DNA from 2 places in the Streptomyces sp. NPDC054834 genome. Region 2 is predicted to be linked to the other one. Evidence: riboswitches for the same ligand, from Rfam matches in the RefSeq annotation. Region 2 holds a riboswitch; the other holds the start of a gene.
What was found. Region 2 has a riboswitch for cyclic di-AMP ahead of ACWGJM_RS15240 (M23 family metallopeptidase). Riboswitches for the same ligand answer to the same signal wherever they lie in the genome.
Positions count from the first base shown of each region.

Region 1 (14,305 bases), on a different contig from region 2:
TGGAAGCGCAGCGGTACCCGGACGCGGGCGCGCGGGGTGGCGGCGGGGGTGTCGGGCATGCGGGTCTCCGGGGTTCAAGGAGCTTCAGATTTGAAGCAGATGCCGGGAACCCTACTCCATGCTTTAAATTTGAAGCAACGGATTTGCGGACCCCGTGTGGGGGTCACGAACAGGACTTCGGCGACCGGCGCCGCCACGGCACGTCGTCCGGCGCGCATCCCGCGTCATCGCCCTGGAGCGCGTCGGCGACCGAGCTGAAGATCTCCTCCAGCTGCCGTACCTGTTCGGGGCTGAGGCGGTCGAAGAGGGAGGCGCGTACGGTCGCCACGTGACCCGGTGCCGCACGTTCCAGGACGGCCATCCCCTCGCCGGTCAGCGCGGCGATGCTGCCCCGCTTGTCGGACGGGCACCCCTCACGCCGTACCAGGCCGTCCTTCTCCAGCCGGGTCACGGCGTACGTCAGCCGGCTCCGCGTGATCTTCGACTTCTCCGCGAGGTCGGTCATGCGCAGACTGTGTTCCGGCGCCTCGGAGAGGTTGGCCAGGATGGAGTAGTACAGGTGCGGCATGCCGGTGTCCTGCTGGAGCTGCCGGTCGATCGCGTCCTCCAGGAGCAGGCTGCCGGCCATGTAGGCGCGCCAGGCGCGCTGCTCCTCGGGGGTGAGCCAGCGGGTCGTCATGCCACCAGTGTAGGTTTGTTTCAAACTTGAACCAAGATCCGGGTCCGCCGGGTCCGCCGTTGCCCGCCTCCCGAAGAGAGCGCGTCGATGCCCCGTCCGTACGTCCTGCTGTCCGCCGCCGTCTCCCTCGACGGGTACCTCGACGACAACGGCCCCGACCGGCTGCTGCTCTCCAGCCCGGCCGACTTCGACCGGGTCGACGAGGTGCGGGCGTCCGTCGACGCGATCCTGGTCGGCGCCGGCACGATCCGCGCCGACAATCCGAGGCTGCTGGTCAACTCGGCCGAGCGGCGGGTGGCCCGGCTCGCCGCCGGGCAGGCGGAGTACCCCCTCAAGGTCACCGTCAGCGGCTCCGGCGACCTGGACCCGGACGCGAACTTCTGGCACACCGGTGGCGAGAAGGTCCTCTACACGACCGACAAGGGTGCCGAGCGGGCCCGTGCCCTGGGCATCGCGGCCGACGTCGTACCGCTGGGCGTGGATCTCGACTGGCCCGCACTGCTCGAACACATGTACGCAGTGCGCGGGGTGCGCCGCCTGATGGTCGAGGGTGGCGGCACCATCCACACCCAGTTGCTGCGGCAGGGCCTGGCCGACGAGCTACAGCTCGTCCTGGCCCCCCTCCTCGTCGGCGACCCGCACGCCCCCCGTCTGTTCGGGCCCGGGGGCTATCAGGCCGGGCGTCTGCGGCTGCTGGAGACGCGCCGCATCCAGGACGTCGTCCTGATGCGTTACGAGCCGACCGCGCCCGGTACCGGCCCGGCGGCCGTCGCGGCCGACCGCCACTGGCTGCGGATCGCCTGCGAGCTGGCCGCGCTGTGCCCGCCCTCGGAGACGGCGTTCAGTGTGGGGGCGGTGGTGGTGGCCGCCGACGGTACGGAACTCGCACGGGGCCACTCACGCGAAGGGGACGATCCCGTGGTCCACGCGGAGGAGGCGGCGCTGGCCAAGATCCGGCCCGACGACCCCCGGCTGGCCGGCGCCACGGTGTACAGCAGCCTGGAGCCGTGCGCCCGGCGGGCCTCCCGGCCGGCGCCGTGTGCCCGGCTGATCCTCGACGCGGGGATACGGCGGGTGGTCACGGCGTGGCGGGAGCCGGACACGTTCGTCACCGGCGCCGACGGGAGCGGGCTGCTGGCGGCCGGGGGCGTGGACGTGGTCGTCCTGCCCGAGTACGAGGAGGCGGCGAAGGCGCCGAACCGGCACCTGCCGGGCTGAACCGCACCCCGAAGGCACCGGAAAAAGCCCTGGTCGAAAAGGTGTGTGCGAGTGGTCCCGCGGATGACGTACACTGGTGACACAACGACGCGGGGTGGAGCAGCTCGGTAGCTCGCTGGGCTCATAACCCAGAGGTCGCAGGTTCAAATCCTGTCCCCGCTACTGAAGGCTCAGGGCCGGAATCCAGTACACGGATTCCGGCCCTGAGTGTTTTCCGGACGGCCCCGAGTGCGTCTGTGACTCCTGAGGCACCCCGTGCCGGAATCAACTCGCCCGATTTTCGCCGGTCATGGCACAAAAGTTCTCCTATGAAAACCATAATGATCAAGCCGAACGGCTTGGAAACTGACCGGTAGCTCTATTAACGTTCGATAACGCAGCGCGGTCGTCCCAGCCGTCACCCGAGACGGCTCCGTGCGCGCATGCCGAATCCCGCAAGGGAACCGGGGAACCACCACCTTGGGGTGAATCACGCGAACACCGTCGTGAACTCACTGAGTTCACGACCGGTATACGCGCGTAGGAGACCTTCCTGCTCCGAACCCGTCAGCTAACCCGGTAGGCGTTACGGAAGGAAAGGAGCACGCCCGCGTGGCGTCCAACCGGCCTGCCCCCACAGCCCCGTTCGTGCCGAGTCAGCGCACCGAGACCTTCGGCTACGGCGAATACCGCACCGACGAGGGCCCCTGGGAGGAGTGGAACCCCACCGAGGAGTCCCTCCCCCCGGTACGCGGCCGGCACCGCGTCAGCAAGCAGCGCGGCGGCGGGCTCGCCCGCAGCTCCACCGTCCTGGGCGTCGGCGTGATAGCCGCCGTCGGCGCGGGCGGCATGGCCAGCGCCAACACCGGCAAGCCGCCGGTCTCCATCTCCCTGCCCGACCTGCCCTCCGTCGGCTCCCTGCTGGGCGACGACGCCGACGGCGCCAAGGCCACCGCGGCCGGCCTGTCCCATGTCGGCGTGGCAACCACCGACAGCGACCAGGACAGCGCCGACGCCGGCGAGACCCTGCGCAACCGGATCATGGCGCAGGCCGAGCAGCAGAAGAGCCAGGTCGACGGCAAGGCGACCGCCGCCGCCGTGGCCGCCGCCGAGAAGCAGTCCACCGCCGCTGCCGCCAAGGCGGAGAAGGAAGCCGCGGCCAAGGCCGCCGCAGCCAAGGACAAGGCGGAGGCCGTCGCCAAGAAGCAGGCCGAGGCCGACCGCCTCGCCGCGCTGGCCAAGCAGTACACGCTGCCGACCTCCTCGTACACGATCACCGGCACCTTCGGCCAGCCCGGCGCCATGTGGTCCTCCGGCTACCACACCGGCCTCGACTTCGCGGCGCCGACCGGCACGCTCATCAAGGCCATTCACAGCGGCACGATCACCGAGGCGGGCTGGGCCGGCGCCTACGGCTACCGCACCATCCTCACCCTCGACGACGGCACCGAGCTGTGGTTCTGCCACCAGTCCTCGATCAACGTCAAGGTCGGCCAGAAGGTCAGCACCGGTGAGGTCATCGGCCGCGTCGGCGCCACCGGCAACGTCACCGGCCCGCATGTGCACCTCGAGGTCCACCCCGGCGGCCAGGCCACCGGCATCGACCCGATGGCGTGGCTGCACAGCAAGGGCCTCAACCCCTGACGCGTCCCTCCGTTCCCCGGCAGCCCTGACGACACCCCCCCGACGCCAGGGCTGCCGGTCTTTTACGGAATGCGCACCGCCGCCGCGGTTGTTGGATCAAGGCATGACTTCTCTTCGCAAACTCGGCAACTCCGACCTCGAGGTCTTCCCGCTCGCCCTCGGCGGCAACGTCTTCGGCTGGACCGCCGACGAGGCGCAGTCCTTCGCCGTCCTGGACGCCTACACGGCCGCCGGCGGCAACTTCGTCGACACCGCCGACTCCTACTCGGCGTGGGTCGACGGCAACGAGGGCGGTGAATCGGAGACCGTCATCGGCAACTGGGTGAAGTCCCGCGGCAACCGCTCCGACGTCGTCATCGCCACCAAGGTCAGCCAGCACCCGAAGTACCAGGGCCTGACCGCCGGCAACATCAAGGCCGCGGCCGACGCCTCGCTGCGCCGCCTCGGCACCGACTACATCGACCTGTACTACACCCACTTCGACAAGACCGAGGTCCCGGTCGAGGAGATCATCGGGGCGCTCGACGAGCTCGTCCGGACGGGCAAGGTGCGCTACATCGCCGCCTCCAACATCACGGCCGAGCGCCTCCAGGCGTCCCTCGACTTCTCCGAGCGCGAGGGCCTCGCCCGGTACGTGGCACTTCAGCCGCACTACAACCTCGTCTCGCGCGACACCTACGAGGGGCCGCTGCGCACCGTCGCCGCCCGCGCCGGCCTCGCGGTCGTGCCGTACTACGCCCTCGCCTCCGGCTTCCTCACGGGCAAGTACCGGCCCGGTACGACCGTGGACAGCGCGCGGGCGGGCGGTGCGGCGAAGCACCTCGAGACCGAGCGGGGGCAGAAGGTCCTGACGGCGCTGGACGAGATCGCCGCCGCGCACGACGCCCCCGTGGCCACCGTGGCCCTCGCCTGGCTCGCCGCCCAGCCGACGGTGGCGGCCCCCCTCGCCTCGGCCCGCACCGTGGACCAGCTGCCGGCGCTGCTCGGGGTGGCCGAGCTGGAACTCACCGAGGAGGAGCTGGCGCGGCTCACCGAGGCGTCGGCGTAACCCGGCCGCCCCCGCCCCGCTACGTCCGGTACGGGTTGTAGGCGGTGTACGGCACCGCCGGATACCCGTAGCCGGGCCCGGGCCCGGGTCCCTGTACGTACCCGTACGCGCTCTGCACCCCGTACACCGGCCAGGGCGTCGGAACCACCGGAGCCGACACCCTCGCCGCGTACTCCAGCGCGGGCCGCGCCGCCTGCCGCCTGCTCCACAGCTCGGCCAGCAGATCCCGCTCCCGTACGACGAAGTCGGCCCCCGCCCGCCCGCGCCGCCCCCGGTGCCGCAGGAACGCCAGCGAGGTCGCGTACGCCTCGTACTGCGCCACCGCACGCGCGGCCGGCTTGCCCCCGTGATGGCGGGCGTAGTCACGGGCCATCCGCCGGGCCCGCATCGAGCCCAGCGCGAACGGCTCGCCCGGGCCCAGCCAGCCGGCGAGCACGTATGCCGGGAGCTCCTCCCGCACAGTCCGCAGCTCCCGCTGGCGCGTCCAGATCACCAGCCAGGTCAGCAGCCCGAACGCGGGCAGCATGAAGGTCCCGTACACGGCGAAGAAGCCGTACTCGCCGAAGGCGGAGGAGCCGTTCCACAGCGCGTGCATGCCCATCGCGAGCAGCAGCCCGCCCAGCGGCACCAGTACGCGCCGCACATGCTGCCGGTCGGCGGACAGGGCGGCGATGCCGAAGCCGATGCCGGTCATGACGGTGAACAGGGGGTGCGCGAACGGGGACATGACGACGCGCACGAAGAAGGTCGCTGCGGTCACGGAGGCGATGCCGCGGTCGCCGGTGATCTGGTCGGTGCCGAAGGCGGTGCCGAGGTAGAGGATGTTCTCGGTGAAGGCGAACCCGGTGGCCGTGACCCCGGCTATCACCACGCCGTCCACGATCCCGGTGAAGTCCCGTCTGCGGAAGAGGAAGACGAGCAGGACGGCGGCGGCCTTGGCGGACTCCTCCACGATCGGCGCTATGACCGTCGCGCCGAGGGTGTCGGCGCTGGACGGGTCGGACGTCGTGGCTATCCACTTGGTGGCGAAGCTGTTGGCGACGATGGCTATCAGCGCCGCCGCGCAGGCGCCCCAGGCGAAGGCGAAGACCGTGTTCCGCCAGGGGCCGGGCTCGACCCGGTCCAGCCACCGGAAGGCGGCTATGAGCAGCGGGACGGGCAGCACGGCCAGCCCGAGCCCGACGAGGAACCCCTCCGTGCCGGTCTGCTGCCGCACGAGGGCCAGGATGACGAGCCCGGAGAGCGCGAGCAGCGTGATGAGCGCCCCGTACCGCACCCACCTGCGCTGCCACCAGTGCGGGTGCTTGAGCGCACCGTCGACGGGACCGGCGGGGTGCGTCGGATAGGGGGGAAAGGTGGCCACGGCATTGACCCTAACGTCGCTGCTGCTCCCGATGCTGTACGCGGCGGAACAGCAGATCATTCACCACATGTCCCTTCTCCAGGCCCTGTCCCTCGAAACGGGTCAGCGGGCGGAAGTCGGGACGCGGCGTGAAACCGCCGTCGGGCCGGGTGTTCTCGAAGTCCGGGTGCGCGGTCAGCACTTCCAGCATCTGCTCGGCGTACGGCTCCCAGTCGGTCGCGCAGTGCACGATCGCCCCGGGCCTCAGCCGGGTCGCGGCCAGGCCGAGGAACTCCGGCTGGATCAGCCGCCGCTTGTGGTGCCGCTTCTTCGGCCAGGGGTCCGGGAAGTAGACGCGCAGCCCGTCCAGTGAGTCCGGGGTGAGCATCTCGCGCAGCAGGATGATGGCGTCGCCGTTGCCGACGCGGACGTTGGGCAGCCCGTTCCGGTCCGCGATGCCCAGGAGATTGCCCTGGCCCGGGGTGTGCACGTCCACCGCGAGGATGTTGGTGCCGGGATCCGCGGCGGCCATCTGCGCGGTGGCCTCTCCCATCCCGAACCCGATCTCGAGCACGACCGGGTTGTCGTTCCCGAACAGCTCGGCGAGATCGATGTCCCGCCCGTCGATGTCCAGCCCCCACTTGGGCCACAACCGCTGCAACGCGTCCGCCTGCCCCGCCGTCACCCGGCTCCGCCGCGGCTGGAAACTCCGGATCCGCCGCTCGAAGTGCGACCCCGCGGGGTCCGCCTTCGGGCCGTCCGGGAACCGTGGCTCCCCCTTGGCCCGGCTGTGCCGGATGGACACACCGGGGTCGGGACGCGGGGTGCCGGGGGTTTCGGGGGCGTTCGACGAGTCAGACACAATGAGTCGATTTTACGCGGGGGCCCGGGCGTCCGACCGAACGGGACGGGGATCACCTCAGCGCCTCCAGCACGGTCAACGCCCTGCGCGCCACCTCCCGCCCGATCGGCAGCGAGGCGGTCGCCGCGGGCGACGGCGCGTTCAGCACATGCACCGCCCGGGGGCCCTCCCGGATCAGGAAGTCGTCCACCAGCGTGCCGTCCCGCAGCACCGCCTGCGCCCGCACCCCGGCGGGGGCCCGCACGAGATCGCCCTCCTCCACCGCGGGCAGCAGCCTGCGTACCGCCTCCGTGAAGGCGGCCTTCGACACCGACCGCCGAAACTCCCCGAGCCCGTACCGCCAGTGCCGCCGGGCGATCGCCCACGACCCCGGCCAGGCCAGCGTCCCCGCCGCCTCCCGCGGCCGTACGACTCCCCAGCCGTACCCCTCGCGGGCCAGCGCCGGCACCGCGTTCGGCCCGACGTGCACGCCGCCGTCGATCCCGCGCGTGAGATGCACCCCGAGGAACGGGAACGCCGGATCCGGCACCGGATACACCAGCCCGCGCACCAGCCCCGGCCGCGCCAGCTCGTAGTACTCACCCCGGAACGGCACGATCCGCACCCCGGGCTCGTCCCCGGTCAGCCGGGCCACCTCGTCGCAGTACAGCCCGGCGCAGTTCACCAGCACCCGCCCGCGCACGACGTCCCCGCCCGCCGTCAGCACCGCGACACCCAGCTCCGGCCGCCGGTCCACCCGGACCACCCTCGACCCGTACCGGATCTCCGCCCCGGACGCCTCGGCCAGCTGCCGCGCCACCCCGGTGAAGTCGCACACGCCCGTCGTCCCGACGTGTATCGCCGCGAGCCCGTGCACCTCCGGCTCGTACTCCGCGATCTGGGCCGATCCGAGCTCCCGTACCGGAATCCCGTTCTCCCGGCCGCGCTGCACGAGCGCGTGCAGCCGCGGCAGCTCCTCCCGCTCGGTGGCGACGATCAGTTTGCCGGTGACGGCGTGCGCGACGCCGTACTCCGCGCAGAACTTCACCATCTCGGCCGCGCCCCGCACCGCGTACCGCGCCTTCAGGGAGTCGGGCCGGTAGTAGATCCCGCTGTGGATGACCCCGCTGTTGCGTCCCGTCTGGTGCCGGGCCGCTCCCGGCTCCTTCTCCAGCACGGTCACGCGGGTGCCGGGCGCGGCACGCGTGATCGCGTACGCCGTCGACAGGCCGACGATCCCGCCCCCGATCACCAGCACATCACAGTCGTACGCGCTCTCCCGCACCTGCCGCGCCACCTGGCACCACCTCCCGGTTCCGATAGTGCACTGCGCCACTGACAATGCCCTCAAACCCGGGAGGCCGGGCTCAGGCTGGAGCCATCAGCAGCGGTCGGGCCCGCTCCCGCAATTCCACCACCCGCGGTTCGTCCCCGTACGGTTCCAGCCGGTGCAGGAGATCCTTCACGTACTCGGTGGTGCGCGCCGAGGAGATCCGCCCGGCGACCTCGACCGCCCGCACGCCCTGCTCGCAGGCCGCGTCCAGATTGCCGGACTCCAGCTCGGCGACCGCCGAGACGACGAGCCGGAGCCCGTGCGAGCGCACGAACTCCTCCGTCGGCTTCGACAGCGCCTGCTCGGTGAAGCGGCGGACCTGGCGCGGGGCCTTCAGATCCCGGTAGCACTCGGCGGCGTCGGCGGCGAACCGGTCGTAGCCGTAGAAGCCGAGCCAGGACGCGTCCTGGTCGCCGTCCCGGGCCCGCTCCAGCCAGCCCTCGGCGGCGCGCAGCGCCCCGCCGGCCGCGTGGGCGTCACCCGCGCGCGCGTGCGCGCGTGCCTCGACCAGGCGGAAGAAGCTCATGGTGCGGGCGGTGGCCAGGCCGCGGTTGCGCTCCAGGGCGGCCTGCGCGAGATCGACGCCCTCGTCGCCGAAGCCCCGGTACGTCGCCTGCAACGACATGGAGGCCAGCACATAGCCCCCGAGGGGGACGTCCGCGGCCGCCCGCGCGAGGCGCAGCGCCTGGATGTAGTAGCGCTGCGCGGCCTCCTGCTGGCCGGTGTCGAAGGCCATCCAGCCCGCCAGCCGGGTGAGTTCGGCGGTGGCCCCGAAGAGGGCGCGGCCGACCTCGTCCGAGTACGAGCCGAGCAGCAGCGGCGCCGCCTCCACCCTGAGGCACTCGGGCACCATGGACGAACGCCAGTCGCCGCCTCCGTATTTGGAGTCCCAGCGCCTGGCGTCCTCGGCTGCCTCCCGCAGTTTCTGCACATCGCTGTGGCCGACTTTGATCGGTGCGCCGGAGCCCTCGGAGGGGTTCGCGTCCCGCGCGACCGAGCTGTCGGCGGGGGTTATCAGCCAGCGTGAGGCGGGCGTTGCGTATGCGCTCACCGCGAACGACCCGGCCAGAGACTGCCAGATGCCGCCGACGCCGGCCCGGCGCCCGGCGAGGTCGAGGCGGTACAGCTCCGTCGCCGACCGCACCGCCTGCCCCACGTCTCTGGGGAAGGCGAGGCCGACTTCGGGGGCGGGATCCGCGTCCGCCAGGCCGATCTCGTGGAGCGGCACCGGGCGGCCGAGCTTCTGGCCGATGGCGGCGGCGATGAGGTGCGGCGCGGCACCCTGCGGCACCATCCCCTTCGACACCCAGCGCGCCACCGACGTCTTGTCGTAGCGAAGAGTCAACCCGCGTTGAGCGCCAAGATCGTTGACGCGTCGCGCGAGTCCTGCGTTGCTGATTCCCGCGAGGGCGAGAACGGTGCCGAGTTTTTCGTTCGGCCCGCGTTGCTCCCTGGACATGGCCACCCCTCGACACAGACGGCTGCCGCGCTGGCATAACCACGCGGCATTCGTAAACCCAGCGTAGTTCGCCGCATCCCAAGCGTTAAGGGGCATTCTTCCGGATGGCGGGATTGTGGCCCGTCCTGAGCCGCCGGCCCTGTACGCACCGTGCACGGGCTGTCGCGCCGTGCCCCCGCCGTGTGGCCGTGCGCCCGTCCGTGCGCTCTTCTCCGGCCACCGGGGGAGCGGTTCCATGGGTCATGCGTGGGTCGGCCCGCTGTACTGGATCCAGTGGGCTGGGGGACACCGCCACCTTCATCCCCGCGGGTGGCGGACCGGTCCGGGAGGCGATGCCCGCCTCCCGGACTGTGCGTTGTCCGTGCGCTGCGCAGAGCATGTACGGAGCGTGCTCAAACCTGTTCGCGTCGCGCCAGATTGGCCGAAAATCGACCCCCCTCTTTCGGGTGCGATCACCGCTCCTACCACGGGAGTTGAGGGCGCGAAGGGCGTTTTCGGGGAGCGTTTCGGGGGCGCATTCGAGTCGCAGCGACCGTACGCCGTACGGGCGTTGGCTTCTGTTCGACTTCCGCACGGGTGCGCGCGCAGAGGTGCGCCGACGGCACCCAAGGCGGCGCCGCCGCCCCTCGGGGGCGCGTTCTTCATGGCAGCATGGGACCCGGTTCGTACGGTGCACTGGTTGTCCACAGCCTGTGGAGGCGTCCATGCGGTGGTTGGTGGGATGGAGCAGCACCGCCGCGGGCGCCGCCGGAATCGGCTCCGCCGGCGCTGTCGGGGACGACGGCGAGACCGTGCACCCGATCGGCTCCCAACTCCTTTGGGGCGACCCGGATCCGCTGTGGGCGGTCGGCGACTGGCGTCCGGACGAGGTGCGGGTCGTGAAGGCCGACGCCCAGAACCGGATCGCCGTCCTGGGCACCTGCGGGGCCTCCGACGAGGAGCTGCGGCTCGGCCTGTTCACCGCGCGCGGGGGCGCACTCCGGCATCTGACGACCTGGCCCGGCAGCTACACGGCCGTCGTCCAGGTCGGCCGCCGCGTCACCGTCTGCGGCGACCTCGCGGGCGCCCGCCCGGTGTTCTACACCCCCTGGGCGGGTGGCGCGGCCTATGCGACGGCCGCGCTGCCGCTCGCCGACCTCATCGAGGCCAACCTCGACTTCGGTCACCTCGCGGCCCTGCTCGCCGCCCCCGACGTACCGGCCGCGCTGTACGACTCCACGCCGTACGACGGCGTGCGCCGGGTTCCGCCGGGGCATGCGCTCATCCTGCGCGCCGGGTCGCGTGAGATCGCCGGGTACGAGCCGGTCGCCTCCCTCGCGGTCGCGGCGCCGTCGGCCGACCCCGACCGCGCGGTGGACGCGGTGCGCGACGCGCTCGTGGACGCCGTCCGCGCCCGGCTCTCCGCGCCCCGGCACGTACCCGGGGCCGACATAGACCCCGGGCCGGTACCCGGCATGGGACCCGCCGAGCGACGGGCCGCGCGCGGGACGCCCGTACCCGGGATCGGCGCCGACCTGTCCGGCGGCCCTGCCTCGGGCACCCTCGCCCTGCTGGCGGCCGGGCTGCCGGGCATGCCGGGCACGGTCCTCGGGCACGGCACGGGAGCCGGGGAGCGCCTGCTGGCCGTCACGTTCAACGACCTGGCCGTGGGCGGCCGGGAGGCGGAACTGGAACGCGCGGGAGCGCTCGCGGCCAACCCGCGCCTGCACCACGTGGTGGTGACCGGCGGCGAGGAGGTCCTGCCGTACGCCGACCTGGACGGACCCCTCACCGACGAACCGGGACCGTCCCTGATCACGGCGGCCCGCCACCGCGCGCGCCTGGCCGCCGGCAGCGCGGACCACTTCACCGGACACGGCGCCCGCCAGGTCCTGGACGCCCACCCCGCCCGCCTGGCGGACCTGCTGATGGACCGCAAACGGCGCCACCTGGTACGGCCGGTCGCCGCACTGGCCAAGGCGGACGGCTCGGTGATGGTCCCCGCGCGCGTGTACGGCGCGGCGCGGCGGCTGGCACGGACGCCCTACCGCACCGGCGTGGAGGCGCTCGCCGAGCGGCTGCTGCGCCGCCGCTTCGAAGAACCCGGGGGCGCGGTCGGAGCGTCCCTCGCGGCGCTCACCTGGGCCAGACCCGGGCCGGCGGCACGCTGGCTGACCGGAGAGGCACTCGCTGAAGTATCGGTTCTGCTCCAGGGGGCGGTGAACCGCTCCGGCGTGGGTCCCGGACAGCGCCCCGGCGACCATCGCGCGCGTGCCGCACTGACCCGCTACGCCGCGGACATCCGCGTCCTCGAACAGGCCGCCGAGATCCGCTTCCAGCGGCTGCACGCCCCCTTTCTCGACAACCAGGTCGTCCGCGCCTGCCGCGACCTCCCCGAGGCCCTCCGCGTCCAGCCCGGAGCACGCGCCGACATCCTGCGTACGGTCCTGAAGGGCGCCGGCATCACCGACCTCCCGCCCGGCTGGGGCGCCCCCTCCCACGCCTCCTCGGCCGCGGCCACCCGCACCGGGCTGAGGGTGGCCGCCGACTCCCTCGTCTCCCTCTTCGGCACCCCGCTGCTCGCCGAGGCCGGCCTGGTCGAGGCCCGCGTCGTCCGCAAGGCCCTGCGCGGCGCGGCAGCCGGCGAACCCCTCCCGCTGGACGGCCTGGCGGACCTCGTCTCCCTGGAACTGTGGCTGCGCCGCCTGCTGTCCCGCCGGGGCACCTGCTGGACGGGAACACCGGCACGCGCGCGTGCGGTGCCCTCCGGGATCACACCGCGACGCGGGGCACTGGCCTCAGGGGGGTGAGGCTGGTCCGTACGCGCGGCTGAGAAGTACGCACCCGGCGCTTCCGACGGCACCCGAACCCCGGTGCCAACCCCGCCGCGCCCCGGCCACAATGAGCTGATGCGGTACAGAATCCTGGGCGTAACCCAAGCGACGGACGACCAGGGCACCCCCCTACCCCTCGGCGGTCAGCGTCTGCGTGCCCTTCTCACCGCTCTGGCCCTGCGCCCCGACCGCACCACCACCCCCGACACCCTGATCGACGAGGTCTGGGCGGACGACCCGCCCCAGGACGCCCCGGCCGCCCTCCAGGCGCTGGTCGGACGCCTCCGCCGTGCCGTGGGCAAGCACGCCGTCGCCTCGGAACCCGGCGGTTACCGCCTCACCGCGACGCGGGAGGACATCGACCTCTTCGTCTTCGAGCGCATGGTCCGCGACGGCACCGCCGCCCTGCACCGCGACGACCCGGCCACCGCCTCCCGCATCCTGACCGACGCCCTCGCCCTGTGGCGCGGCCCCGCCCTGGCCGACCTCCCCGACCGCACCGCCGCCACCCGCCCGGAGGCCCTCCGCCTGGAGGCGACCCGCACCCGAGCCGACGCCGCGCTGCGACTCGGCCGCGCCCACGCCGTCGTACCGGAGCTGACGGAGCTGACCACCGCCCACCCGTACGACGAACCGCTGCACGCCCTCCTCATCCGCGCCCTGCGGGACACGGGCCGCACCGCCGACGCGCTCGCCGCGTACGAGTCCGCCCGCCACACCCTCGCCGACGCCCTCGGCACCGATCCGGGCCCGGAACTCCAGGCCCTGCACGCTTCGTTGCTCAACCAGGAGACGCCACCGCAACCGCCACCGCCCCCAGCACCGGCACCGGCGGCCCCGCCCCGCCGCACCGGCAACCTCCGTCCCCGCCTCACCTCCTTCGTCGGGCGGGAACCCGAACTCGAAGCCGTTCGTTCCGACTTGCAAAGGGGCCGTCTCGTCACCCTCACCGGACCGGGCGGCTCGGGGAAGACCCGTCTCGCCGAGGAGGCCGCCGCCGGGCATCCGCAGGCGTGGCTGGTCGAGCTCGCCCCGCTCGACCGGCCGGAGGCGGTCCCCGGCGCGGTGGTCAGCGCGCTCGGTCTGCGCGAGACCGTGCTCATGACCAACGACCTGGTGGCCCCCCACGACGACCCGGTCGCCCTGCTCGTCGAGTACTGCGCCCCGCGCAGCCAGCTCCTGATCCTTGACAACTGCGAACACGTCATCGGCGCGGCCGCCCACCTCGCCGAGACGCTGCTCACCCGCTGCCCGGAACTCACGATCCTCGCCACCAGCCGTGAACCCCTGGGCGTCCCCGGTGAGGCGGTGCGCCCGGTCGAACCCCTCGTCCCCGAGCAGGCGCACCGGCTCTTCGCGGAGCGCGCGGCGGCCGTCCACCCCGACGCCGCCGCCGTGCTGAAGGACACCGCGGCCGTGGACGAGATCTGCCGCCGCCTGGACGGTCTGCCGCTCGCCATCGAGCTGGCCGCGGCCCGGCTCAGACTGCTGACGCCCCGGCAGATCGCCGACCGCCTCGACGACCGCTTCCGCCTCCTCACCTCCGGAAGCCGCACCGTCCTGCCCCGCCAGCAGACCCTGCGCGCGGTCGTCGACTGGTCCTGGGAACTGCTCGACGAGCGGGAGCGGACGGTCCTGCGCGAGGTGTCGGTGTTCGCCGGCGGCTGGGACCTCGCGGCGGCGGAGGCCGTGTGCACCGGACCGGCGGCGGACCTGGTCGGCGCGCTGGTCGACAAGTCCCTGATCGTGGCGGCCCCGTGCGAGCACGACGGCGCCGCCTACGACAGCGGCATGCGGTACCGCATGCTGGAGACCATCCACGAGTACGCCGCCGAGCGCGCCGCCGAGCTTCCCGAGCCGCGCGCGGCGGCCGAGCGGCGGCACGGCGCGTGGGTGCGCACGCTGGTCGAGAAGGCCGATCCGCTGCTGCGGTCCGGGGAGCAGCTGCC
Region 1 covers NZ_JBSGZV010000069.1:10,607-24,911, reverse strand. The annotation lists gene ACWGJM_RS45265 (GTP cyclohydrolase II) at 1-59, opposite strand, end outside; gene ACWGJM_RS45260 (MarR family winged helix-turn-helix transcriptional regulator) at 164-679, opposite strand; gene ACWGJM_RS45255 (dihydrofolate reductase family protein) at 767-1,897, shown strand; tRNA gene ACWGJM_RS45250 (tRNA-Met) at 1,986-2,059, shown strand; cyclic di-AMP (ydaO/yuaA leader) riboswitch at 2,311-2,477, shown strand; gene ACWGJM_RS45245 (M23 family metallopeptidase) at 2,489-3,520, shown strand; gene ACWGJM_RS45240 (aldo/keto reductase) at 3,624-4,568, shown strand; gene ACWGJM_RS45235 (PrsW family intramembrane metalloprotease) at 4,588-5,931, opposite strand; gene trmB (tRNA (guanosine(46)-N7)-methyltransferase TrmB) at 5,942-6,772, opposite strand; gene lhgO (L-2-hydroxyglutarate oxidase) at 6,825-8,048, opposite strand; gene ACWGJM_RS45220 (MFS transporter) at 8,119-9,543, opposite strand; gene ACWGJM_RS45215 (asparagine synthase-related protein) at 10,248-12,332, shown strand; gene ACWGJM_RS45210 (BTAD domain-containing putative transcriptional regulator) at 12,432-14,305, shown strand, end outside.
Region 1: another riboswitch for cyclic di-AMP. It lies ahead of ACWGJM_RS45245 (M23 family metallopeptidase); the one in region 2 lies ahead of ACWGJM_RS15240 (M23 family metallopeptidase).

Region 2 (14,305 bases):
GGCGGGATCGGCGGGATCGGCGCAGCCGAGGGCACCGGGATGTGTCCCGTGCCCGCATGACCCGCGTCCGGTGCGTCGTCCGGCTCCGTGCCCAGAAGGCCCTGCGGCACGACGAGGACGGCCTGCACACCGCCGTAGATGTTCGACTGCAACCGGACGGTGATGCCGTGCCGCCGGGCGAGCTGCGAGACCACGAAGAGGCCGATGCGCCCGTCCGCCAGCAGGCTGGCGACATTGACCTGGTCGGGGTCGGCGAGCAGGGCGTTCATCCGGGCCTGCTCGTCGACCGGCATGCCGAGCCCGCGGTCCTCGACCTCGACGGCGAGCCCGGAGGTGACGAGGCTCGCGCGGAGCAGCACCTGGGTGTGCGGGGCGGAGAACAGCGTGGCGTTCTCGACGAGTTCGGCCAGCAGGTGGATGACGTCGGCGACGGCGTGCCCGCGCAGCCGGCCGTCGACGGGCGGGACCAGCCGGACCCGGGAGTACTGCTCGACCTCGGCGATGGCGGAGCGCAGCACCTCGGTCATGGAGACCGGGTTGCTCCACTGCCGCCGGGAGACGGCGCCGCCGAGCACGGCGAGGTTCTCGGCGTGCCGCCGGATGCGGGTGGCGAGGTGGTCGACGTGGAACAGGCCCTTGAGCAGGTCGGGGTCCTCGATCTCGTTCTCCAGCTCGTCGAGGGTGGAGATCTCCCGGTGCACCAGGGACTGAAGCCGCCGGGCGAGGTTGACGAAGACCTCGAGTTTCTGTTCGCTGCCCGCCTGGCTGGAGAGCTGGGCCGCCTGGACGACGGCGGCGAACGCGCCGTCGTGGGCGCGGGCGAGGTCGGCGGCGAGCAGTTCGAGGTCGTCGGCGTCCTGCGGGGGTCCGCCGCGCGGCTTGCGCGGGGCCGGGTTCTCGCCCTTGCGCAGGGCCTCGACCAGGGCCCGCAGGTCGGCCTCGCCACGGGCGGCGCTGCGGCGCAGGGCGCCGACCCGGTCGCTCACCGAGCGGGCGGTCCGGTCGGCGGCGACGGCGGCGATGAGGATGCCGGCGACGGTCACCGAGACCGATCCTGAGAGCACGGCCCACAGGGTGAGGCCGGGGCGGACTCCGGCGGAGCGGACGGTGACCAGGACGGCCGCGCTGGCGCTGAGCGCGACCGCTACGGGCGGAAGTACCGCGAGACGGAGGAGCTGTGGCCGTATGTGGGTCTCGGGCAGTGCGGGAACGGGGCGGGCGACCGGCCGCCCGTGCCGGCCGCCCTCACGGCGGTCGGCGCGCGCGGCCGGTGCGCGGAGGTGAGACATGGGTGTCCTCGTGCTGGTCCGGCGGGCACAAATCGGCCCTGCGTCGTCCGACGGACACTCACAGTAGTCGCCTCGGCATCATGTGCGGTGGGCAGTTGACAAAGTCCCCCAGGGAGGGTCCCGCTCTGGTATGAGGCGTCGTACGACAGACCGATAACCCTGCCGGAAACACCGGAACGGAGTCGTAAATTCTCGATCTGACCTGGTCGGATGCGGTCACGAACAGACCGCGAGGGCCGGGGAGTTCATGACTCCCCGGCCCTCGCCGGCCCTCCCCGGCCCTCGCCGGCCCTGCGTCGTGCGGCTGCCGTTCCGCGGCGCTCAGCCCGCCGGAACGGCCGCCGGGTCCCCTTCGTCCTCGGCCGTGCCGCCGGGGGCGTCACCGGCCGTGTCGGCCCCCTGGGCCTGGGCCTGGACCTTGGCCGCCGAACCTGCGGTGACCCGCACCGCGGCCTCCGTGACCGTCTCCGGCCAGCCGCCCGCAGGGGCGAGGGCCACATCGCGCCACCACGGCTCGGAGGGGACGGTCTCGGCGGTGGGTTCGAAGGGCTCGCCGGGGCGGGGCAGCGCGACGCGGGCGCCGGCCTCCCGGGCGGCCGCGACGGTGCCCTCGCCGGGCTCCGCCCAGGGGTGGGGCGCCAGGTTGAAGGTGGCCCAGTGGATCGGCAGCATCACACCGGAGGCGGCCTGACCGCCCTGGAGGTCGAGGTGGGCGCGCACACCCTCCTCGGGCGTCATGTGTATGTCGGGCCAGAACTCGCTGTAGGCGCCGATCTGGATCATCGTGGCGTCGAACGGGCCGTGGTCGGCGCCGATGTCCTTGAAGCCGTCGAAGTAGCCGGTGTCGCCGCTGTGGTAGATCCGGTGCTCCTCGCCGGTGACGGCCCAGGAGGCCCAGAGGGTGTGCTGGGTGTTGCGCAGCCCGCGTCCGCAGAAGTGGCGGGCCGGCGTGGCGGTCAGGGTGAGACCGGCGACCTTGGTCGCCTCGTGCCAGTCCAGCTCGCGCAGCCGGCTCTCGGACACACCCCACTGCTCGAGGTGGGCCCCGACGCCGAGCGGCACGGCGAAGAGGGTGTCCGTCCCGGCCAGCGCCTTGATGGTGGGCATGTCCAGGTGGTCGTAGTGGTCGTGGCTGATGACCACCACGTCGACCGGGCCGAGCGCGGCCAGCGGCAGCGGCACCGGGTGCAGCCGCTTGGGCCCGGCGAACGGGAACGGGGAGCAGCGCTCGCCCCAGACGGGGTCGAACAGCACGCGCTGCCCGTCGATCTCCGCGAGCACGCTCGAGTGGCCCATCCAGGTCAGCCGCAGCCCGGTGGCGGGCGGCCGGGCGAGGTCGGCGAGCGTGGTGGGGTGCACCGGGACGGTGCCGTGCGGGGAGCGCCGGGGGCGGGTGTCCTTGTCGAGGAAGACCTTCGCCAGGTCCAGGGTGGAACCGGAGGGCCGGGTGCGGGCGGTGCCTCCGGGATTCTGGAAGACACCGTCCTTGAAGTGGGGCGATCTGCGGATGCGGGCCAGGCGCTCACCGCCGGGCTCCGCGCCGAAGGCCTCGGGCCGCAGCGCGCGCAGCCCGGAGCTCAGGGAACCCAATCCGGTCACGGTACCTCCAGGTGGAGTCGGCGAGGTCATCCATTATGGTGGCCCGCTTCGACAACCGGGGACGGGGTCCGGTTGTTCCTTGCCCCGCCGGCCGGAGCCCCGATATCGTCGACACTCCACTGTACTGACCGGCCGTTCAGTAGACGGTCCGGCCGCCGTTTCCGGGAGCCCCGCATGACGACCCCCCTGATGTCGCTGGTCTGGACGGACCACGTCACCGGACGCCAGGGGTTCCTGGTCGTCGACCGGCTGGTGCGGGGCGTGGCCAGCGGCGGCTTGCGGATGCGGCCCGGCTGCACCCTCGAGGAGGTGACCGGGCTCGCCCGCGGCATGACCATGAAGGAGGCCCTGCACTACGACCCCGCAAGCCGGTACGTGCCGCTGGGCGGCGCCAAGGGCGGCATCGACTGCGATCCGCGGGACCCCGGGGCGTACGGGCTGCTGGTGCGCTACCTGCGTGCGATGCGGCCGTACGTCGAGAGCTGCTGGGCCACCGGTGAGGACCTCGGCCTCACCCAGGACCTGGTCGACCGGGCCGCCGCCGAGGCGGGGCTGGTGTCCTGCGTCCAGGCCGTGTACCCCTTGCTCGACGACGAGGCGGCGGCCCGGCGGCGGCTCGCGGACGCCTTCGCCGTCGAGGTGGACGGCATCGGCCTGGACGAACTCGCCGGCGGCTGCGGGGTGGCCGAGTCGGTGCTCGCGGCGCTGGACCGGGCGGGGGTCCCCCATGCGGGCACGCGGGTGGCGGTGCAGGGGCTGGGGACCATGGGCGGAGCGACGGCGCGGTTCCTCGCGCGCGCGGGTCTGCGGATCGTGGCCGTGGCCGACATCAAGGGCACGATCGCCAACCCGGCCGGTCTGGACACCGAGGCGCTGCTCGCCGCGCGGGACGCGTACGGCACCGTGGACCGCGCGGTGCTGCGCCCCGGTGACCGGGAACTGCCGGGCGAGGCCTGGCTGTCCGCCGAGGCGGAGGTACTGGTGCCGGCGGCGGTGTCGTACGCGATCGACGCCGCCGGCCAGGAGCGGATCACCGCCCGCTGGATCGTCGAGGCGGCCAACATGCCGGTGCTGCCGGAGGCGGAGGACCTGCTGTCCGCGCGCGGGGTGACCGTGCTGCCCGACGTGGTGGTCAACTCCGGTACGAACGCCTGGTGGTGGTGGACCCTCTTCGGGGACGTCGGCCCGGACGCCGAGGAGGCGTTCGCCCACACCCGGCGCTCGATGCGTGCCCTGATCGACCTGATGCTCGCGCGCGCGGAGGCCGACGGCACGACTCCCCGGGCCGCCGCGCACGCCCTGGTGGCCGACCGGCTGCCGGTGATCGCGGAGCGCTTCGGGTGGTACCGCTGACCGGACGGCCGGACTGCGTCGCTGCCGTGCCCGCGTGACCGATTAGGGTGACGGCGTGGCGAGAGTGCGGTTGAGCGTGGCGGAGCGGCGGGAGGAACTGCTGCGGGCCGCCGTCGAGCAGATCGAGGCGCGGGGCGTGGCGGCGGTACGGATCGCCGACGTGGCCGCGGTGCTCGGTGTGAGCAACGCGCTGGTGCTGTACCACTTCTCGACGAAGGAGAAGCTGGTCGCCGCCGCCTTCACGCACGCGGCCGAGGGCGACCTCGCGCATCTGCGCAAGCTGCTGGGCCGTCGCACGTCCGCACTGCGCCGGCTGCGGGCCGCCGTGCGCTGGTACGCGCCCACCGGCCAGGCCAAGGGCTGGCGGCTGTGGATCGAGGGCTGGGCGGTGGCGCTGCGCGAGCCCGCCCTGCGGGAGGTCACCCGCGATCTGGACCGGCAGTGGAAGGCGGCGATCGCCGAGGTCATCGCCGAGGGCGTCGGGGCGGGCGAGTTCGACTGCCCGGACCCCGCCGCCACGGCCATGCGCCTGACGGCCCTGCTCGACGGCCTCGCCGTCCAGTTGACGTCCTACGCCGGCGCGGTGCCCCGCTCCCGCGCCCAGGAGTGGGTGGACGAGGCACTGGCCCGGGAACTGGGCCTGGACCGGGAGAATGTGACGGAACGCTGACGCTCCGCGCGGGCGGCAGAGGCCGCGGCACCGGAGGCCACGGCCGGTGGCGCGGGCGCCCTCGGCCTGGAGCGCCCGGCCGCGCGTACGGGGGCCGGCACTCCTCGGCGCGGGCGGCGCCCCGACGGGGGTGTACCCGGCGGCGGCAGGGCGGCAGGGGCATCGCTCCCGCCCGCGCATGACCGCGCTGGAATCGCCCGCGCCCGCTGCCCGGCGGCTGAGGCCGCGCCGGCCGGGGACCGTGCGGGCCCGTCCCCCGATCGCCGGGGGCGGTACGGCACCGCAGCCCGGCGCCGTACCGCCTCCGGGCAGCCACCGCCGACCCCCGGAGGGAATCCGCTCAGGCCACCGAGGCGATCCGCGTCCTGATGTCGTCCGGGGACAGTGCGCCCTTGGCCGTCACATGGTCGCCGGATGACTCGCCGCGCAGCCGGCGGCCGATCCACGGGACCAGGTACTCGCGGGCCCAGTGGACGTCGTCGCGGCGGATGTCGAGCGTGCCCCGGGGCGGGAGCGGCGGCCAGGGCTGCTCCGGGTCGGCGGGGACGTCCAGGCCGAGCACCTGGCCGGCCCGCAGGGCCACGCGCGTGTGCCCCTCGGCCGAGAGGTGGAGCCGGTCGTGGTCCCAGGCGCGCCGGTCCTGGACCGTCCTCAGGGACCACAGGTCGAGGACGGGACAGCCGTAGCGGTCGGCGATGGCCCGGACATGACCGTTGTACGTGGCGATCTTGCCGCGCAGATGCTTGAGCACGGGCACGCCACGCGTGTCGAAGCCGGTCGTCACCATGACCGTGCCCGCGACCGAGGTGAGCTGTGCCACCGCCAGCTCGAAGCGCTCGGCCACCTCGTCGGGGTCGGTGCCGGGGCGGATGATGTCGTTGCCGCCCGCGCAGAAGGACACCAGGTCCGGGGCGAGTTCGACGGCGCGCGGGAGCTGGTCCGCCACGATCTGGTCGAGCAGTTTGCCGCGTACCGCGAGGTTCGTGTACCGGAAGTCGCCCTCGGGCCGCCGGTCCGCGAGGAGCACCGCGAACCGGTCGGCCCAGCCGACGAACTCCCCGTCCGGCCCGGGGTCGCCCACGCCCTCGGTGAAGCTGTCCCCCACCGCCACGTACGACCCGATCACTGATCTGTTGTCACTCTTCGAATCGTCTGCCACATCGGCCCATGATTCACCTTCCGATGTGACCTACGCGACCGTAATACGGGGTTGACGGACGGTGAGATAAGCCACGGCGCCGAAAGGCGCCGGACGGGAATACACCCGCGTGCACCGAAGGCCGGACCCGGGGATCAGGGGTCCGGCCTTCGGTGGTCCGAGCACCGCGCTTGTCAGGCGACGGCGACGCCGTGCGAGCGGAGGTAGCCGACCGGGTCCACGTCCGAGCCGTAGTCCGGCGTGGTGCGGATCTCGAAGTGCAGGTGCGGGCCGGTCACATTGCCGGTCGCGCCGGAGAGGCCTATCTGCCGGCCCGCGGCCACGGTCTGCCCGGCCGAGACGGAGATCGAGGACAGGTGGCCGTACTGCGCGTAGTAGCCGTCGGCGAGCCTGATCACGACCTGGTTGCCGTAGGCGCCGCCCCAGCCGGCCGAGACGACCGTGCCCGCGCCCACTGCCTTGACGGAGGTGCCGGTCGGGACGACGAAGTCGACGCCCGTGTGGTAACCGCTGGACCACATGCCGCCCGGCACGTGATAGCCGGTGCCGATGGCGGCACCCGACACCGGGAGGGTGAAGCCGGTGGCGGCGTTCGGCGCCGCGGCGGACGACGGCTGGGTCCGCGTGGCCGAGCGCGAGGTCGAGGGCGTGCTCGCGCGCGAGGAGGACGAAGTCTTCTTCTGGTCGGAGGACTTGGTGCTCGTGCCGGTCCCGGCGGCCTTCTTGCCGAGGGTCAGCTTCAGGCCTGGGTGGATCAGCGAGGGATCGCTGCCGACGGCCTCGCGGTTGTCCGCGTAGAGCCGGTGCCAGCCGCCGCGGACGTTCTGCTCATCGGCGATCTTCGCGAGCCAGTCGCCCTCGTGGACCGTGTAGGTGCGCGCGCCCGAAGGCGCGGCGGCGGCCTTCTTCTCGGCCACCGGCACGGCCTGGACGGCCTTTTCGGAGACGGAGTCCTTCGCGGTGGCCGCGGAGGCCGCATGGGCGCCGGTGGCCCCCATGAGGGGCAGCGCCAGCGCGGCGCCGCCGGTTCCGGCGAGGGCGATGGAGCGGGTGAAACGCCGGTTCTTGGGACGGCGGTGCTTACCCTTCGCGGGCATGGCGGATTCCTCTCCGGCGCCTGCGAGGTGAGCTGTCGGGTTCGGGCTGGAGCTGCCCGGCCGCCCACGGAGCGCGGCTTCACCCCTAGCCGTCCCGGAGACCGGGACAGGCAGTCGTACCTGGTGGGTCCCCCGCTCCTGCCGTGCACGGGTGAGTGTGTCCGGGCTCCGGGCGGCGGCAGGATTCGGCGTTCCGTCCGGATTGGTGGCGAACGTAAGCGAGCGGGACGCGAAGGGACAAGCAGATGGTTCCCCCTGTCCGCGTTTCGCTTGATCCGTTGCGGGAATTCCCGGTCACCCTCCGTGAATTCCCTTCTTCTCCACCCCTTCAAATCCGAGGAAAACCATACGGATTACGTGAACATGACGCACAACGGACGGTCACGAATATGATGCTCATCACCCACTCGACCTCCATGACCCCCTATTTCATGGTTAGTTGCAATGAAGGGTCCAATTCGGGCATATTACTCAGATGCGACGCAGGCGGAGAACCGTCGCATCGAGGTCACCGCGCAATTCCGTGCGCAGCCCGTGGTGCAGCAGGACGGCACCTCGATGGATTTCGCCCGTTTCACGGCATTCGTACGACGCCGTGGGATCGAGCCCGCGCAGCCGCAGCGCGGGGACCGGCTCGCCGTACCGCTGCGCCTGGAGCCAGGCGAGTACGACCGTCTCGTCCCCGAGGACGTACTGCACCGCGCTCAGCCCGCCCTCCGGCGGCCGCAGCCGATGAAGGTCGCCGCGCTGCACGACCGGGCGGATCTCCTTGTAGAGCTCCACCCACTCCCGGGCCTCGGCGAGCTCCTCCTCCGTCCATTCCGAGAGGTCGCCACCGACGCCGAGGACCCCGGCCATGGCACTCACGAAGCGGAACTTCAGGGAGCTGACCCGGTCGTTGAGCTGGGTGTTCGGGCTGTCGGTGACCCAGGCGGCCATGACCCGCGCGGGGTGGACCTGGCTGAAGCCGTGCTGGATGGCCAGCCGGTCCAGCGGGTCGGTGTTGTCGGAGGTCCACACCTGGTCCGTACGGCTCATGACACCGAGGTCGATCCGGCCGCCGCCGCCCGAGCAGGACTCGAAGGCGACGCCCGGGTGGGCCGCCCGCAGCCGGTCGAGGAGACCGTAGAAGCCGCGGACGTGGTCCACCCACAGTCGCTGCGGGTACGGCTCGCCGGGCCAGCCGGCGTCGGTGAAGCAGCGGTTGAAGTCCCACTTCACATAGTCGACCGGGGCGCTGGAGAGGAGCCCGTCGAGCTGCTCCCAGAGGTACTGCCGGACGTCCTCGCGGGCGAGGTTGAGGACGAGCTGATTGCGGAACTCCGTCCGCTTTCGTCCAGGTTGGAACTGCACCCAGTCGGGGTGGGCGCGGTACAGCTCGCTGTCCGGATTGACCATCTCGGGCTCGACCCAGATGCCGAACTGCATGCCGAGGGCGTGCACATAGTCCGCGAGGGGCCCCAGGCCGTTCGGGAAGCGGTCGGGGTTGGGCGTCCAGTCGCCGAGGCCGGCGCGGTCGCTGGTGCGGGCGCCGAACCAGCCGTCGTCGACCACGAACAGCTCGACGCCGACCGCCGCCGCCCGCCGGGCGAGGGTCGCCTGCTGCTCCTCGGAGATGTCGAAGTTCGTCGCCTCCCAGGAGTTGAACAGCACGGGCCGGTCCCGGTCGGCGTCCGGGATGACGTACGCCCGCTGGTAGGCATGCCAGGCACGGCTGGCACCGCCGAAACCGCCGTCGCTCCACAGGCCCGCGAAGACGGGCGTGGTGTACGACTCCCCCGGCGCCAGGGACAGCAGGCCCGAGTCGTCGTAGCCGGCGCCGCCGGTGATCTGTACTCGGGCGTCGGGGAGCTGGGCGACCGCGATCCGCCATGACCCCGACCAGCCGAGGGCGCAGCCGTAGACCTCGCCGTGCTCCTCGCCGGCGCCGGTGTCGAGGGCCACCCAGGGCAGGTGCTGGTGGCCGGTGTGGCCGCGCCGGCTGCCGATCACCTTGTCGCCGTAACTGAGCGGCGCACTTGTCAGCCGGGACTCGGCGGCCCACCGGCCGTGCAGCTGGGACAGCCGCCAGCCGTCCCGGTCGGGCAGGGTCCAGGTGGCGGCGTCGGCGCGCAGCAGCTCCACGCGCGCGTCACCGCCGTTGCCGACGGTCACCCAGCGCTCGACGACGTCCCCGCGCATCCGGTAGTGGAGCGTGACGGTCAGACCGCCGTCCCGGAAACGCAGCCGCAGCCCGTCGCCCTCGGTGTCGTACGCCTCGAAGGTCCACTCGGTGCCGCGCCGCTCCTCGGTGCGCACGGACAGGGCGGGCCGGACGAAGCGGGGGCCGCCCTCCACCGGGTACTCCTCGCGGCCGTCGAGCGGGGATTCGAAGGGCCAGTAGCCGGGCAGCGGACGGACGGCGAGGGCCTCGGCGTCGGCGAGCGCGATGCGCGGGCCCCAGTGGAGGTGGAGCAGTTCGTGCGCCTCCGTGAGGTGCAGCGCATAACTGCTGGTGGGCCCCGTCAGGAGCCACGTACGACCGTCTTCGGCGATGTCCACCATCAACCCTCACAGGTGTCAACAGATCCGCTCACGCACCAACATCATCAAGGTTTTCCGGCCCCGGAGGCAACGCCTGTGGACAACTCATTGCCTGAGAAAACCGATGTCGTATCGTCGTCAGCGTGCCCGCCGGCGAGCCGCGACGGCGGGAGCGACGCAAGGAGCCCACGTGACGCAGCAGGTCCCGTCGACCGAGCCGGAGCTGGCCGGAGTACGCAATTTCCGGGACGTGGGCGGCCTGCCCACGGCGGACGGACGGCGGGTGCGGTCCGGGGTGCTGTTCCGCAGCGGTCATCTCGCGCACGCCACCGATCAGGACGCGGCGTTCCTCGCCTCCCTCGGCCTGCACACGGTCTTCGACTTCCGCAACGCGGCCGACAAGAAGCTCGAGGGCCCGGACGTCGAGCTGCCCGGCGTGCGCAATGTGAACCTGCCGCTGAGCGACCCGGCGGACGGCGCCGAGTTCTGGAAGATGGTCCGCGACGGCGACCTCGACCAGCTACGCGTCATCCTCGCGGACGGCAAGGCGGCGAACCGGATGATCACCTCGTACCGCAGGATCGTGACGGAGCGCACGGCCGAGCACTCCCAGGTGCTGCACGCCCTCGCCGAGGACAGCGTCCCCGCGCTGATGCACTGCGCGGCGGGCAAGGACCGCGCGGGCATCTCCATAGCCGTGACACTCCTCGCGGTGGGCGTGGAGCGCGAGGCGATCGTCGCCGACTACCTCGAGTCCAATGCCAAGCACCGCCGTTACCGGGTGCGCCGCAACGGCAGCCCGGACACCGCGTACACCCCCGAGGTGATGGAGCTGCTCAGCCCGCTCTTCGACGCGCGCGCCGAGTATCTGGCGGCGGCCTTCACGAGCCTCGAGGAGACGTGGGGCGGGGTCGATGCCTACCTGGAGCAGGGCCTGGGACTCACCCCTCGGACCCGGGAGCGGCTGCGCGAGCGCCTCCTCGACTGACGGCGGCTGACGGCAGCTGACGGCAGGTGACAGCGACCGACGGCGGTCAGCTCTTGGCGCCCACCGCGAACAGCAGGTAGAGGAACGCGGCGAAGAGGTGGCCGACGGCGATGTAGATGATCAGCCGGATCCACAGGGAGCGGGGGAACTTCTCCTCGTAGTCGCTCATGGCAGCTCTCCAGTCAGGGGGCCCAGGCACAGTGTGGCCGTGGGGCTCTGCAGCAGGGTGTGGACGAACAGCAGCTCCACGCCGTCGTGGTCCTCGGCGGCGAGGCGGTGCGGGGTGAGCGAGTCGAAGTGCGCGCTGTCGCCGGGCGCGAGCAGGTGCGCGCTGTCGCCGAGGCGCAGTCCGAGGCGGCCCTTCAGGACGTAGAGCCATTCCTCGCCGGGGTGGACCCGCACGATGTCGCCCTGGGTGCCGTACGGCACCCGGACGCGCAGTGCCTGCATGCCGCGCCCGGGGGATCCGGCCTGGAAGTACGTCCAGCCGCCCGCCCGGGTCGGTTCCATGTCGGCGGCGCGCACGATGGCGTCCCGGTCGGCGACCGTCTCGCCGAGCAGTTCCGAGACGGTCGTACCGTAGATACGGGCGAGCGCGAGCAGCATCGGCAGCGAGGGCTGGCGCCCACCGGTCTCCAGCCGGGAGAGGTGGGCGGGCGAGAGGCCGGCGGCGCGGGCCGCGGCCTCCAGGGTGAGGCCGGCGCGTCGGCGCAGGGCGCGCAGCTGCGGCGCCACGGCGGGCAGGTCGTCGCCCTGGCCCGCCGGCGGTGCGGCTTCTGAGGCGTTCATGCCTCCATTCAGCCGGAATATTGCCTTATTGGCAAAATTTTTGCCTCAGAGGCAAAGACGCCGAGACGGCAAGGACCGCGCGGCTTCAGCGGTTGGCCACCGCCTGCTTGATCAGTGTCTTGCCGAAGTCCCACATCAGGCCGCCGCCGCTGTGCGCGTCGTCCATCACGGCGGTGAAGGCGTCGACGAACCGGTCCACCTCCCGCTCGCCGATGACCAGCGGCGGGATCAGCTTGATCACCTCCAGGTGGTCGCCGGAGACCTGGGTGAGGATCCGGTGCCGCTGGAGCAGCGGGACGACCACCATCTGCGCGAACAGGCCCCTGCGGGCGGCCTGGAGCATGGTCCAGCGGCTGCGCAGCTTCAGCGAGCTGGGCCTGCCGAACTCGATGCCGATCATCAGGCCCCGGCCGCGGACGTCGGCGAGCAGCTCGTACTTGCCGGTCAGCGCGGCGAGCCGGGACTTCAGCTGCTCGCCGGTCGCGCGGGCGTTCGCGACGATCTGCTCGTTCTCCATGACCGACAGCACGGCGAGGCCGGCCGCCATGGCCTGCGCGTTGGAGCCGAAGCTCGCCGAGTGGACCAGCACCCGGTCCATGGACGAGTAGACCTTCTTGAAGATCCACTCCTTGCCGAGGGTCGCGCCGACCGGGACGTACCCCCCGGACAGGGCCTTGGCCACGCACACCAGGTCCGGCTCGACACCGTCCTCGTGCTGGTAGGCGTAGAAGTCGCCGGTGCGGCCGAGACCGGTCTGCACCTCGTCTGCGATGAGCAGGGCCTTGTGCTTGTGCAGCAGCTCCTGGGCCGCGCGCAGATAGCCGGGCGGGGCCTCGTGCACGCCCTTGCCCTGGATCGGCTCGACGATCAGGGCGGCGACGTCACCCTTCTTCAGCTCCCCGGCCAGAGCGTCCAGATCGCCGAGGGGTACGGCCGTGTCGGGCAGCAGCGGGGCGAAGCCGTCCCGGAAGCCGTCCTCGCCGTTGACCGACAGGGAGCCGGTGGTCAGGCCGTGGAAGGCGTGGTCGCAGTACAGGATCCTGGGTCTGCCGGTGGCGTACCGGGCGAACTTCAGGGCGGTCTCCACCGCCTCGGTGCCGCTGTTGCCGAAGAACACCCGCTCCAGATGCGGACTGTGGGCGAGGAGCTTCTCGGCCAGCAGGCCGGGCAGCGGCTGGCAGTCGAAACGGGTGAGGTCCGCGAGGGAGGCGTCGAGCACGTCGTGCAGCGCCTTGCGGACGACGGGGTGGTGGCGGCCGAGGCCCATCACCCCGAACCCGGCGAGCATGTCGAGGTAGTCGTCGCCGTCCGTGTCCCAGAAGTAGGCGCCCTCGGCCCGCTCGTAGATCTTGTCGAAGCCGATGGTGTGCAGCATGCGCGGCAGCTGGTGGTTGAGGTACCTGGCGTGCAGCTCGTAGCGCTCGGCTCCGCGCTCGGCCAGGAGTGCGCCGAGGTCGAACTCCGTGGTCATTCAGCCTTCTCCTGTTTCTCGGCGTTCTCCAGTTTCTCGGCCTTCTCCGTCTTGTCAGCCCTATCCGCCCTGTCCGCCTTCTTCGGGCCCGGTCCGGCGGCTTCCTTGACGGCCAGGCTCGCGCCGATCCGTCCGGCCACCTCGACCGGCGTCAGCCCGATGTCGGCGAGCACCTCGCCGCGCTTGGCGTGCGCGAGGAACTGCTCGGGGATGCCGAACCGCCGTACGGGAACGTCCACGTCGGCGTCGCCGAGGGCCAGCGCCACGGCGGCGCCGACACCGGCCGCGCGGCTGTTGTCCTCCACGACGGCCACCAGACGGTGCTCGGCGGCGAGCCCGGGCAGCGCCGGGTCGACGGGCTTGACCCAGCGGGGGTCGACCACCGTGCACCCGAGGCCCCGGGCCTCCAGCAGCTCGGCCGCCTGGAGGCACACCGGTGCCATGACACCGACGGCGACCAGGAGCACCTCGGGGTGTCCGGCGCGGTGCAGCACGTCCATGCCGCCGACGTGGCCGACGGCCGGGATCTCGGGGCCGACGGTCTCCTTCGGGAAGCGGACCAGGGTGGGCGCGTCGTCGACGGCGACGGCCTCGCGCAGCTGGGCGCGCAGCTGCTCGGCGTCGCGCGGCGCGGCGATTCTGAGGCCGGGGACCACCTGGAGGACCGACATGTCCCACATGCCGTTGTGGGAGGGCCCGTCGGAGCCGGTGACACCGGCCCGGTCCAGGACGAAGGTGACCCCGCAGCGGTGCAGCGCCACGTCCATCAGCAGCTGGTCGAAGGCACGGTTGAGGAACGTGGCGTACACGGCGACGACCGGGTGCAGGCCCCCGGTGGCCAGGCCCGCCGCCGACACGGCCGCGTGCTGCTCGGCGATGCCCACGTCCCACACCCGGTCCGGGAAGCGCTCGGCGAACTTGCCGAGGCCCACCGGGTGGAGCATGGCCGCCGTGATCGCCACGACGTCCTCCCGCTCCTCGCCGATCCGCACGATCTCGTCCCCGAAGACCGAGGTCCACGACGGGCCGCCGGCCGGCACGAGCGGGGCGCAGGTCAGCGGGTCCATCACGCCGACGGTGTGGAAGTGGTCCTCCTCGTGGGCGAGGGCGGGTTCGTAGCCGCGCCCCTTCTCGGTGAGGCAGTGCACCAGGACGGGCCCGTGGAAGCGTTTGGCCCGGCGCAGCGCGGACTCGACGGCCCCGATGTCGTGGCCGTCGATCGGGCCGAGGTACTTCAGGCCCAGGTCCTCGAACATGCCCTGCGGGGCGAAGGCGTCCTTGAACCCCTTCTTCGCGCCGTGCAGGGACTCGTAGAGGGTGTTGCCGACCACCGGGGTGCGCAGCAGTACGTCCTTGCCCCAGGCCAG
Region 2 covers NZ_JBSGZV010000009.1:139,876-154,180, forward strand. The annotation lists gene ACWGJM_RS15215 (sensor histidine kinase) at 1-1,289, opposite strand, end outside; gene ACWGJM_RS15220 (MBL fold metallo-hydrolase) at 1,611-2,888, opposite strand; gene ACWGJM_RS15225 (Glu/Leu/Phe/Val dehydrogenase dimerization domain-containing protein) at 3,063-4,241, shown strand; gene ACWGJM_RS15230 (TetR/AcrR family transcriptional regulator) at 4,297-4,911, shown strand; gene ACWGJM_RS15235 (SGNH/GDSL hydrolase family protein) at 5,252-6,037, opposite strand; gene ACWGJM_RS15240 (M23 family metallopeptidase) at 6,244-7,167, opposite strand; cyclic di-AMP (ydaO/yuaA leader) riboswitch at 7,172-7,331, opposite strand; gene ACWGJM_RS15245 (alpha-galactosidase) at 7,639-9,711, opposite strand; gene ACWGJM_RS15250 (tyrosine-protein phosphatase) at 9,881-10,678, shown strand; gene ACWGJM_RS15255 (DUF6126 family protein) at 10,725-10,847, opposite strand; gene ACWGJM_RS15260 (helix-turn-helix domain-containing protein) at 10,844-11,467, opposite strand; gene ACWGJM_RS15265 (aspartate aminotransferase family protein) at 11,553-12,938, opposite strand; gene dxs (1-deoxy-D-xylulose-5-phosphate synthase) at 12,935-14,305, opposite strand, start outside.